Regions from separate parts of the Kitasatospora sp. NPDC041917 genome, predicted to be linked through region 2. Evidence: riboswitches for the same ligand, from Rfam matches in the RefSeq annotation. Region 2 holds a riboswitch; each other region holds the start of a gene.
What was found. Region 2 has a riboswitch for cobalamin ahead of ACZ6EM_RS10765 (ribonucleoside-diphosphate reductase subunit alpha). Riboswitches for the same ligand answer to the same signal wherever they lie in the genome.
Positions count from the first base shown of each region.

Region 1: it holds a riboswitch for cobalamin, as region 2 does, so the genes downstream of both, metE (5-methyltetrahydropteroyltriglutamate--homocysteine S-methyltransferase) here and ACZ6EM_RS10765 (ribonucleoside-diphosphate reductase subunit alpha) in region 2, are expected to answer to the same signal.
Region 3: it holds a riboswitch for cobalamin, as region 2 does, so the genes downstream of both, ACZ6EM_RS16335 (cobalamin biosynthesis protein) here and ACZ6EM_RS10765 (ribonucleoside-diphosphate reductase subunit alpha) in region 2, are expected to answer to the same signal.

Region 1 is NZ_JBVJBI010000016.1:160,431-163,694, forward strand. It holds gene metE (5-methyltetrahydropteroyltriglutamate--homocysteine S-methyltransferase) at 1-1,324, opposite strand, end outside; cobalamin riboswitch at 1,481-1,710, opposite strand; gene cobF (precorrin-6A synthase (deacetylating)) at 1,825-2,583, shown strand; gene ACZ6EM_RS21240 (MarR family winged helix-turn-helix transcriptional regulator) at 2,883-3,264, opposite strand, start outside.
Region 2 is NZ_JBVJBI010000007.1:72,205-75,468, forward strand. It holds gene ACZ6EM_RS10765 (ribonucleoside-diphosphate reductase subunit alpha) at 1-1,766, opposite strand, end outside; cobalamin riboswitch at 1,958-2,083, opposite strand; gene ACZ6EM_RS10770 (GH12 family glycosyl hydrolase domain-containing protein) at 2,166-3,264, opposite strand, start outside.
Region 3 is NZ_JBVJBI010000011.1:157,844-161,107, forward strand. It holds gene ACZ6EM_RS16330 (cobyric acid synthase) at 1-1,082, opposite strand, end outside; gene ACZ6EM_RS16335 (cobalamin biosynthesis protein) at 1,079-2,071, opposite strand; cobalamin riboswitch at 2,179-2,310, opposite strand; gene ACZ6EM_RS16340 (alpha/beta hydrolase) at 2,735-3,264, shown strand, end outside.

The DNA of each region.
Region 1 (3,264 bases), on a different contig from region 2:
GCAACAGCGGCAGCCCGAGCCGGGCGCGCTGGGCCTCGGCCCGCTGCGGGTACGCCTGGGCGCGCCGGGTGTCGTCGGCGGTGACGGCGGCGGCGCGGGCGCGCACCGCCGGGTCGCGGGTGATCGGGGAGTTGGCGCGGGAGGCGAGGTCGGCGCGGTTGGCGGCGAGCTCGGCGGTGATCGCGCCGGTGCCCTCGCGCAGGCCCCGGGCGAGCAGTGCCGCCTCGCCGGCCTTCTGTCGGGCGAAGGCCAGCCAGCGGGCGATCTGCGGGTCGATGTCGCGCTCCGCGGCGGCGTCGATCGGCACGTGCAGCAGCGAGCAGGACGGCGCCACGTCGACGGTGCCGGCGAGGCCGAGCAGGGTCGCCAGGGTCACCAGCGACTTCTCCAGGTCGTTGATCCAGATGTTGCGCCCGTCGATCACCCCCGCCACCAGCCGCTTGCCGGGCAGACCGCCGGCGGCGGCGAGGTCCTCCAGGTTGGCGGCGGCCGGGCCGGTGAAGTCCAGCGCCAGGCCCTCGACCGGGGCCTTGGCCAGCACCGGCAGCGCCTCGCCGAGCCGGTCGAAGTAGCTCGCGACCAGCAGCTTGGGCCGCTCGGTGAGACCGCCCAGCTCGCGGTAGGCGCGGGCGGCCGCGTTGAGCTCGGCCGGGGTGCGGTCCTGCACCAGCGCGGGCTCGTCCAGCTGCACCCACGCGGCGCCGGCGGCACGCAACTCGGCCAGCAGCCGGGCGTAGACGGGCAGCAGCCGGTCCAGCAGGGTGATCGGCTGGAAGTCCGCGCCCACCCCGGGCGCCGGCTTGGCGAGCAGCAGGTAGCTGACCGGCCCGACCAGCACCGGCCGGGCGGCGTGGCCGAGCAGCAGCGCCTCGCGCAGCTCGCCGACCGCCTTGGCCGGGTTCGCGGCGAACACCGTGTCCGGGCCCAACTCCGGCACCAGGTAGTGGTAGTTGGTGTCGAACCACTTGGTCATCTCCAACGGAGCGACGTCCTGGTTGCCGCGCGCCATCGCGAAGTACCCGGCCAGCGGGTCGGCGTCGACCGCCTCCCGGTGCCGCGGCGGGATCGCGCCGACCGCCACGGTGGTGTCCAGCACGTGGTCGTAGAGCGAGAAGTCGCCGGTCGGCACTTCTGCGACCCCCGCCTCGACGAGCTGCGCCCAGTTCGTCCGACGCAGGTCGGCGGCGGTCGCCAGCAGCGCCTCGGCCGCGACCGCGCCCTTCCAGTACCCCTCGATCGCCTTCTTCACTTCACGGCCCCGGCCCTGGCGGGGGTAGCCGTGGGCGGTGGCGACGCTCGCCGCGGCTGCGGACTTCGTGGTCAAGGGACTCTCCTTCGCGAGTCTGGATCCTCAAGTGCCCGGTGACGGCACGAGGACGCGAAGGGATGACGGACCGGACGGACGACCGCACCCGTGCGCGGCTCCGCCCGATATGGTCGCCGACCCGCCCACGAGGTCACCGGATGGCCGCGCGCGAACGCTCGCGCACGGGCAGTGGCAGGTCTTCGGACTCGCGGGCACACCCACCTCGGCCGAAACCGGGGCGGACACCTACTGGCCGTCGCTTCCCAGACCCGTCCCGGGTCCAGTGCGTATGACGGCGGTCGTTCCCACTCACCGCTGCGGGGCAGTCCCGGATTCCCACCGGGTTCCCTCTTGCGACGCGCCTGCCTGGCGGACAGGGCGAACCAGCTGCACCGCCAGCTTAGGGGCAAACCGTCGGCGTCGAGGCGGAAATCCCGCAAGGCGTCCGCGTGGTGAGACGCAGACTCCGCGCCCGGCCCCGGGCGGCGCACCCGGGGGCGGACGGCAGAATGTCTCCCATGCGGCACATCTTCGTCATCGGCATCGGCGCGGGCGACCCCGACCACCTCACCCTGCAGGCGATCAAGGCGATCGGTCGCACCGACGTCTTCTTCATCCTCGACAAGAGCGAGGAACGGCAGGACCTGATCGGGCTGCGTCGCCGGATGCTGGCCGACCACGGACGGCCCGGGCACCGCGTGGTCGAGGCGCCGGACGCCGAACGGGACCGCGCCACCTCCGCGTACGCGGCCGCCGTGGACGACTGGCGCGTCCGCCGCGCCGATCTGGTCGAACGGCTGGTCGCCGAGCACCTCGGCCCGGGCGAGAACGGCGCCTTCCTGGTCTGGGGCGACCCCGCCCTCTACGACAGCGTCATCGCCGTGGTGGACGACGTGTCGAACCGGGGCGGCGTGCCCTTCGCGTACGAGGTGGTCCCGGGCATCAGCAGCGTCTCCGCGCTCGCCGCCCGGCACCGCACCACGCTGACCCGGGTCGGCCGGCCGGTGCAGATCACCACCGGCCGCCGCCTCGCCGAGGGGTTCCCCGAGGGGGTGGACGACGTGGTGGTGATGCTCGACGGCCGGGCCGCCTTCGCCGGGATCGACCCCGAGGGGCTGGAGATCCACTACGGCGCCTACCTCGGCACCCCCGACGAGGTGCTCGTCTCCGGTCCGCTCGCCGAGGCCGCCCCGCGCATCCGCGAGCTGCGTGAGCGGGCCCGGGAGCGCAAGGGCTGGATCATGGACACCTACCTGCTGCGACGCTCGGACGGCTGACCCGACGCCTGCCCGACGCCTGACGGACGCCCGGATCGCCGGGCGTCGCCGACGGCGATGGCGATGGCGATGGCGGAACAGTTCCCGAACAGCCCGCACGATCGGCGTGCGGGCCTGCGAAGAACGGCGATTGACGGACCATCAAGGGCAGTGGGCCCCGGCGGTCGGCAGCACGGCAGCGGAACGGGAACAGCGGCCCGGACTCATGCATGCTGTCTCCGTCCTCGCGGAAAACACGGATCACCCGCGGCCGGTGTCCCGACTCCCGGATCCACGCCCGCCGCGTCGGGCGGCAGCCCTCAGTCCAGGAGCTTCGCCATCACCCGGTCGAGCGCGCGGAGGTCCTCCGGCGGCAGCGCGAGCAGCGCGTCCGGCGGCGTGGCGAGGATCCCGGTGGCGAGCGCGGCCTTGGCCTCGCCCTCCTCGGTGAGGTGGACCAGCTTGGAGCGCCGGTCCGCCGGGTTGGTGATGCGCTCGGCGAGCCCGCGCCGCACCAGGTCGTCCACGATGACGCTGGTGTACGGCGGGTCGGCGGTCAGCCGCTCGGCCAGCTCCCGCAGGGTGATCGGGCCGGCGGCGAGCCGGCGCAGCGCCCTGACCCGGCTGAAGCTCATGCCGAGGGCTTCGGCGACGGTCCTGCGGCGGTCGTGGCGCTCCAGCACGAGCGCGTACATCCCCTGC
Region 2 (3,264 bases):
CACTGCGGGGCGGCCGTCGGGAAGTGGTCGATGTGCAGCTCGCCGCGGGCGGCGCGGGTCTCGCCGTACGCCTCGTGGCGGCCGAGCTGCTCGGCCAGGTCGGCGGAGCGCTCGTACGCGGTGAGCATGATGCGCTCGGCGATGAGGGTGGAGAGGACCTTCGCCTCGGCGGAGTCGAAGTCGATCCGCAGCTGGAAGAAGACGTCCTGGAGGCCCATCACGCCGAGGCCGACCGGCCGCCAGCGGGAGTTGGACGTCCCGGCCTCGGTGGTCGGGTAGAAGTTGATGTCCACCACGCGGTCGAGGAACGTCACGGCCGTACGGACGGTGGCGTCGAGGCGCTCCCAGTCCATGGCGCCGATCAGGTCGTCGGCCGTGGCGCCCGGGGCGACGTGGGCGCCCAGGTTGACCGAGCCCAGGTTGCAGACGGCGGTCTCGGAGTCGTCCGTGACCTCCAGGATCTCGGTGCACAGGTTGGAGGAGTGCACCGTGCGGCCCGGCAGCGCGGTCTGGTTGGCGGCGCGGTTGGAGGCGTCCTTGAAGGTCATCCAGCCGTTGCCGGTCTGCGCGAGGGTGCGCATCATGCGGGCGTACAGGGTCTGCGCCGGGATGGTGCGCACGGCCTTGCCGGCCAGCTCGGCCTTGCGGTACGCCTCGTCGAACTCCTCGCCCCACAGGTCGACCAGCTCGGGCACGTCGGCCGGGGAGAACAGCGACCAGTCCTGGTTGGCGTTGACCCGGCGCATGAACTCGTCCGGGATCCAGTGCGCCAGGTTGAGGTTGTGGGTGCGGCGGGCCTCTTCGCCGGTGTTGTCGCGGAGCTCCAGGAACTCCTCGATGTCGGCGTGCCAGGTCTCCAGGTAGACGCAGGCCGCGCCCTTGCGGCGGCCGCCCTGGTTGACGGCGGCGACCGAGGAGTCGAGGGTGCGCAGGAACGGCACGATGCCGTTGGACTTGCCGTTGGTGCCGCGGATCAGGCTGCCGCGCGAGCGGATGCGCGAGTACGACAGGCCGATGCCGCCGGCGTGCTTGGACAGGCGGGCGATCTGCGCGTAGCGGTTGTAGATCGAGTCCAGGTTGTCCAGCGGCGAGTCGAGCAGGTAGCAGCTCGACATCTGCGGGTGGCGGGTGCCGGAGTTGAAGAGCGTCGGCGAGGACGTCAGGTACTCCAGGCGGCTCATCAGGCCGTACAGCTCGGCCACCTCGCGCACGGACTGCTCGCTGTCGCCGACCGCCAGGCCACAGGCGACGCGGAGCAGGAAGTGCTGCGGGGTCTCGATCACCTTGCGGGTGATCGGGTGGCGCAGCAGGTAGCGGGACTGCACCGTGCGCAGGCCGAAGTACTCGAAGCGGTCGTCGCCCTTGGTGTCGACGAGCGCGTCCAGGGCGGCCGCGTGCTTGGTGACGAAGGCGGCGGTGGTGTCGCCGATCAGGCCCTCGGCGTGGCCGACGGCGATCGAGGCGGAGAAGGACACCGAGCCCTGGCTGTTCGCCTCGTCGACGATCTCCAGGGCGAGCAGGCGGGCGGCGAGCTTCGAGTACTGGGGGTCCTCGGCGATCATCGACGCGGCGGCATCCACGGCCAGCCCGCGCAGCTCGGCGAAGTCCGAGCCGGCGTGGCGGCCGCGCAGCGCGGCGGCGGCGACATGGCCGGGGTCGACCTCGGTGAGGTCGGTGCTGCGGTCGGTGAGCAGCCGCAACAGGGCGCCGCCGGGGTCGGAGACCGTCGGGTCGGTGAAGGCGGTGCCGGTGCCCTGGGCGGGCAGGGTGGCTGAGGCGGCGATGGTCAAGGCGCTCTCTCCTGGCGGCGATCGGCGGCGGTGATCGGGGGTACCGGGCCGATCGGGGCAGGGGAGCACGCACGCGGGCGCAAGCGGCGTCCGCGCGACGGTGGCATCCCCGGCCCGCCCGCGAGGCCCGGAAGGAAACTGCTCGTGCTGCCGGCCTCTGCGGGAGGGCCCGTGGCACACCGTCGGCAGGTGTTCGGACTCGCGGGGAGGGCTCGTGGAGCCGCCCGCTCACCGCTGCGGGGCAGTCCCGGATTCGCACCGGGTTCCCCTGCATCGACAGCAGGGACGAGCATACATCTAGTGCCGTGAGTCCGATGCAGCCCCACATGTTGTGTCGCGAAGTACAGTTGTTCGACTGTGTGTGCGATAAACTGCTCAGGCTGGAGGGTGCCATTCCTGGCCTGTGCGGGCCTCGCACGGGCGCATCCGGACCTGGGCGGTCCCGCTCGCGGCGGCGCCCGGATTCTCGACGCAGCGCCCGGTGCCCTGGTTCGCGAGCTGCCCCGTCGGGGTCACCCGCCAGCGCTGATCGGGGCGCGAGGTGCAGTCCGTGAGGACGGGGAAACCGAGGCCCGGATCCTCGACGCAGCGCCCGTTCTGCCCCACCGAGCCGTCGTCCCCCATCGTCCACGCCTGCGCGGGCGAGCCGTCGCAGGTGCCGGCGCCGATCGCGGCCGGATCGCCCGCCACCCGGCTGTCCAGGCAGAGACCGGGCAGGGCCGAGGTGATCGCGCCGCTGGGCTGCCCGGCGGCGGCCTGGAACGAGAACGAGTCGCTGCTGAGCCCGGCGCCCCCGTCCCAGATCTCGAACCCGGCCTGGACGGCGCACAGGTACGAGCCCGCCGGGACGTAGCCGCGCTGGACGGCGTCGCGGGTGAAGGCCCGCAGGTCCAGGTCGGTGACGGAGGTCGCGCTGGTGGCCATCTCGTAGGTGATCAGGGTGTGGCTGCTCTTCTTCGGCGCCTCGTACACCCGGTAGGAGGCGCCGCCGACCTGGAGCTCGCCGGCCTGCCGGCCGAACGGGGTCTTGCCGTTCCCGCGCAGCCAGATCATCAGCTCGGCGCTCTCGGTGAAGGAGCAGCTGGTCCGGCTGTTGCTGTACCAGACGTCGTACGAGGCGTTGTAGACGCCGCTGTCGATCTGCGTGGTCCGCCAGCTGCTGGTGGCGTAGCGCAACTTGTCGACCGCGATGGGTAGCGGGCCGGTGCCGGGCTGGAGCTGGGTGCTGATGTGCGGGTACGCGCCGGGGCCGCGGTCCGGGTCGGTCAGGCTGGCGGGGCCGATGCCGCTGCGGGTCACCCGGAAGCCGCTTCCGCCGTCGGTGCCGCTGATGCAGAGGCCCCCGGTGGCGTTCCACTCGTTCGGGTTGATCAGGTAGCGGCCGGAGTCGACGGCCTGGGCGGGGTAGCGGTTCTCCCCGGTGGAGCAGATCTCGCCGGCGGTGGCGGCCGGCAGCGGGGCGACCGCGGGGGCG
Region 3 (3,264 bases), on a different contig from region 2:
CCCTCGACGGCCCCCGCCCTCGACTCGACCTCGTCCACGATCGAGCGCGCCAGCATCTGGTAGCCGCCGCAGACCCCGAGGACCGGCAGCCCGGCCGCCGCCCGGGCCCGCAGCGCCGGCTCCAGACCGCGCTCGCGCAGCCAGGCGAGGTCGGCGACGGTGGCCCGGGTGCCGGGCAGCACCACCAGGTCGGCGTCGGCCAGCTCCTCCGGGCGGGTCGCCCAGCGCACCAGCACGCCCGGCTCCTGCGCGAGCGCGTCCATGTCGGTGAAGTTGGACAGCCGCGGGAAGCGCACCACGGCCACCCGCAGCACGTCCGCGCCGTACGGCCCGGGCCCGTCCGCCCGGTCCACCACCGTCGACAGGTCCAGCGAGTCCTCGGCGTCCAGCCAGAGCCCGGGCAGCATCGGCAGCGTGCCCAGCACCGGACGGCCGGTCAGCCCGTGCAGCATCTCCAGCCCGGGCGCGAGCAGCCGCGCGTCACCGCGGAACTTGTTGACGAACCAGCCGGCCACGTGCCGCTGGTCCTCCGCCGACAGCAGCGCCAGCGTCCCGTACATCGCCGCGAAGACCCCGCCGCGGTCGATGTCCCCGACCACCACCACCGGCAGGGCGGCGGCCGTCGCCAGGCCCATGTTGGCGATGTCGCGGTCGCGCAGGTTGATCTCGGCGGGCGAGCCCGCGCCCTCGCAGACCACCACGTCGTAGCGGCCACGCAGGTCCGCCAGGCACTCCAGGGCGCGCTCCAGCAGGACGGGCTTGCGCTCGCGGTAGTCCAGCGCGCCCACCTCCGCCACCGGCCTGCCGAGCAGCACCACCTGGCTGCGGCCGTCCGCGCCCGGCTTGAGCAGCACCGGGTTCATCGCCGCCTCCGGCTCCACCCGGGCGGCCTGCGCCTGCATCGCCTGGGCGCGGCCGATCTCGGCGCCGTCGGCGGTGACGAAGGAATTGAGCGACATGTTCTGCGCCTTGAACGGCGCGACCCGCACGCCCTGGCGGACGAGCCAACGGCAGATCCCGGCCGTCACCACGCTCTTGCCCGCGTCCGAGGTCGTCCCCGCGACCAGCAGCGCCTTGCTCATGCCCGTCCCCTCTTCCTCAGCAGCATCCGCAGCAGGACGTGCCCCGCGACCGTCGTACCCAGCGCCAGTGCGCCCACCCGCCGGGAGAGCGCACAGGCGCGCTCGATGTCGTCCACCGTCACCGGCCGCAGCTCCGCACCCAGTACGGGCCGGTGCTCCACCCTCTCGCCGTACCGCAGCGCCCCGCCCAGCCGTACGCCCACCGCGCCGGCGAACGCCGCCTCGGCCTGGCCCGCGTTCGGGCTCGGGTGCGCGGAGCCGTCGCGCCGCCAGACCCGCCAGGCCGTACGGGGCTCGGGCGCGGCGGCCACCGTCAGCAGCGCCGTCAGCCGGGCGCCCGGCCAGCCCGCCAGGTCGTCCAGCCGGGCCGAGGCCCAGCCGAACCGGGCGTAGCGCGGCGAGCGGTGGCCCACCATCGCGTCCAGGGTGTTCACGGCGCGGAAGGCCAGCAGGCCGGGCGTGCCGGCCAGGGCGCCCCAGGTCAGCGCGTTCACCACGGCGTCGGCGGTGTTCTCGGCCACCGACTCGACCACCGCCCGGGCGATCTGCTGCCCGTCCAGCGCGCTCGGGTCCCGCCCGCACAGGTGCGGCAGCCGCTCCCGGGCGGCCGCGAGGTCGCCCGCGGCCAGCGAGCGGCCGATGGTGCGCGCCTCCCGGGTCAGCGAGGTGCCGCCGAGCACCGTCCAGGTCGCGGCCGCCGCCAGCACCGCCCGGCCCAGCGGACGCCGGCCCACCGTACGGTCCAGGGCGAGCGCGCCCGCCGCGACCGCGCCCACGCACAGCGCCGTGTACCCGGCCCCCGCGCCGCGGTCGTCGCGCCACAGCCGACGCTCCAGCCGGGTCGCGGCGCTGCCGAAGACGGCCACCGGATGGCCCCGGCGGGGGTCGGCGAAGCGGGCGTCGGCGACATGGCCCGCGACGGCGCCGAGCGCGAACGCGGCGGCGCGGGCCAGCGGGCGCGGCGAGGAGGAGGGCCCGAGCGGGGTCATCGGGGGCACGGCGGAAGGCAGCTCGGAGTCCGGTGGGGCGGGGCAGCCTGCATCGCGTGCGTGTCCTCACTCAGGGTCCGCGCCCTGGATCGACGTGACGGGGGCGAGAGTCTCCTGGCTTCCGGGTCGAACGCACCCCCGGAGCCTTCCAGCGGCCGTCGACGGCCGCCGTGGCGATGTTCCGAGCGTGCTCCCCGGTGACAGTGGCGGGACCGCGCCGGAATTCCACCGGCTTCCTCTCCATGCCTCCGTTTGGCCCCAGGATCCCATCACGGGCCCGAACCGGGAGTCAACCGAGGTCACGGAGGGGTTGGTCACACGCGGACGCCGCCGACAGGCCGGGGATCGTCCGGCGCGGGGCCGCTGACACGCCGGGGGATCCCCGGCGCGGCACCGGGCCGCGGCCGGGCCGCTTCGTGCGTTCGGCGGCTGGGGCAGGACCGGGGCCACGCCTGCGGTTCGGTGGCAGGCACCGCGGAAAGCCCCCGCCGCCGCCCTCGCCGCCCTCGCCGCCCTCGCCGCCCGCTTCCGGTACCTCCTCGGCGCCGCCGGGCCGCCGCCCGGGTGACCCGGACGGCCCAGCCCGGTGGCCGGGCGGACGGAGCGCCGGTGAACTGGTGCCCGAACACCGTCCGGTCCGTGAGCAACAGAGCGGGGAGCGAAATGCGTTGGGGAACCGCCGCCGTCGTGGCGGCCGCCGCGGTCGGGGCCGCCGTGCTGGTGATCGGCCGTCGGGCCTCCGAGCGGACGGTCCGTCCGGTGGCCGCCGTCCCGGAGTCCGGGCCGGTCGTGGTCCGCGGCCTCGCCCCCGGCCGCGTCACCTTCACCCGCGGCCCCGAGAGCCTGCGCCCCGGCCGCTGGGCGGTCGAGTGGGCGGACGGCGGGCACGCGGTCGTCGAGGAGGTCCTGCACAGCGACGAGCGGGGCGTCACCCGCCGGCTGCTCCGCGCCGACCGGGGCACGCTCACCCCCGGCACCGAGGTCCGCTTCACCCCCCGGGTCCACCTCGGCGACCCCACCGAGGCACTCGGCCTCCCCTTCACCGACACCACCGCCGACGGCGAGCTCGGCGCCCTTCCCGCCTGGCGGCTCGACGGCAAGCGCGGCACCTGGGTGATCCTGGTGCACGGCCCCGAGGCCGACCGCCAGCAGACCCTCCCGGTGCTCCCCGTCCTCGACCGGCTCGGCCTGCC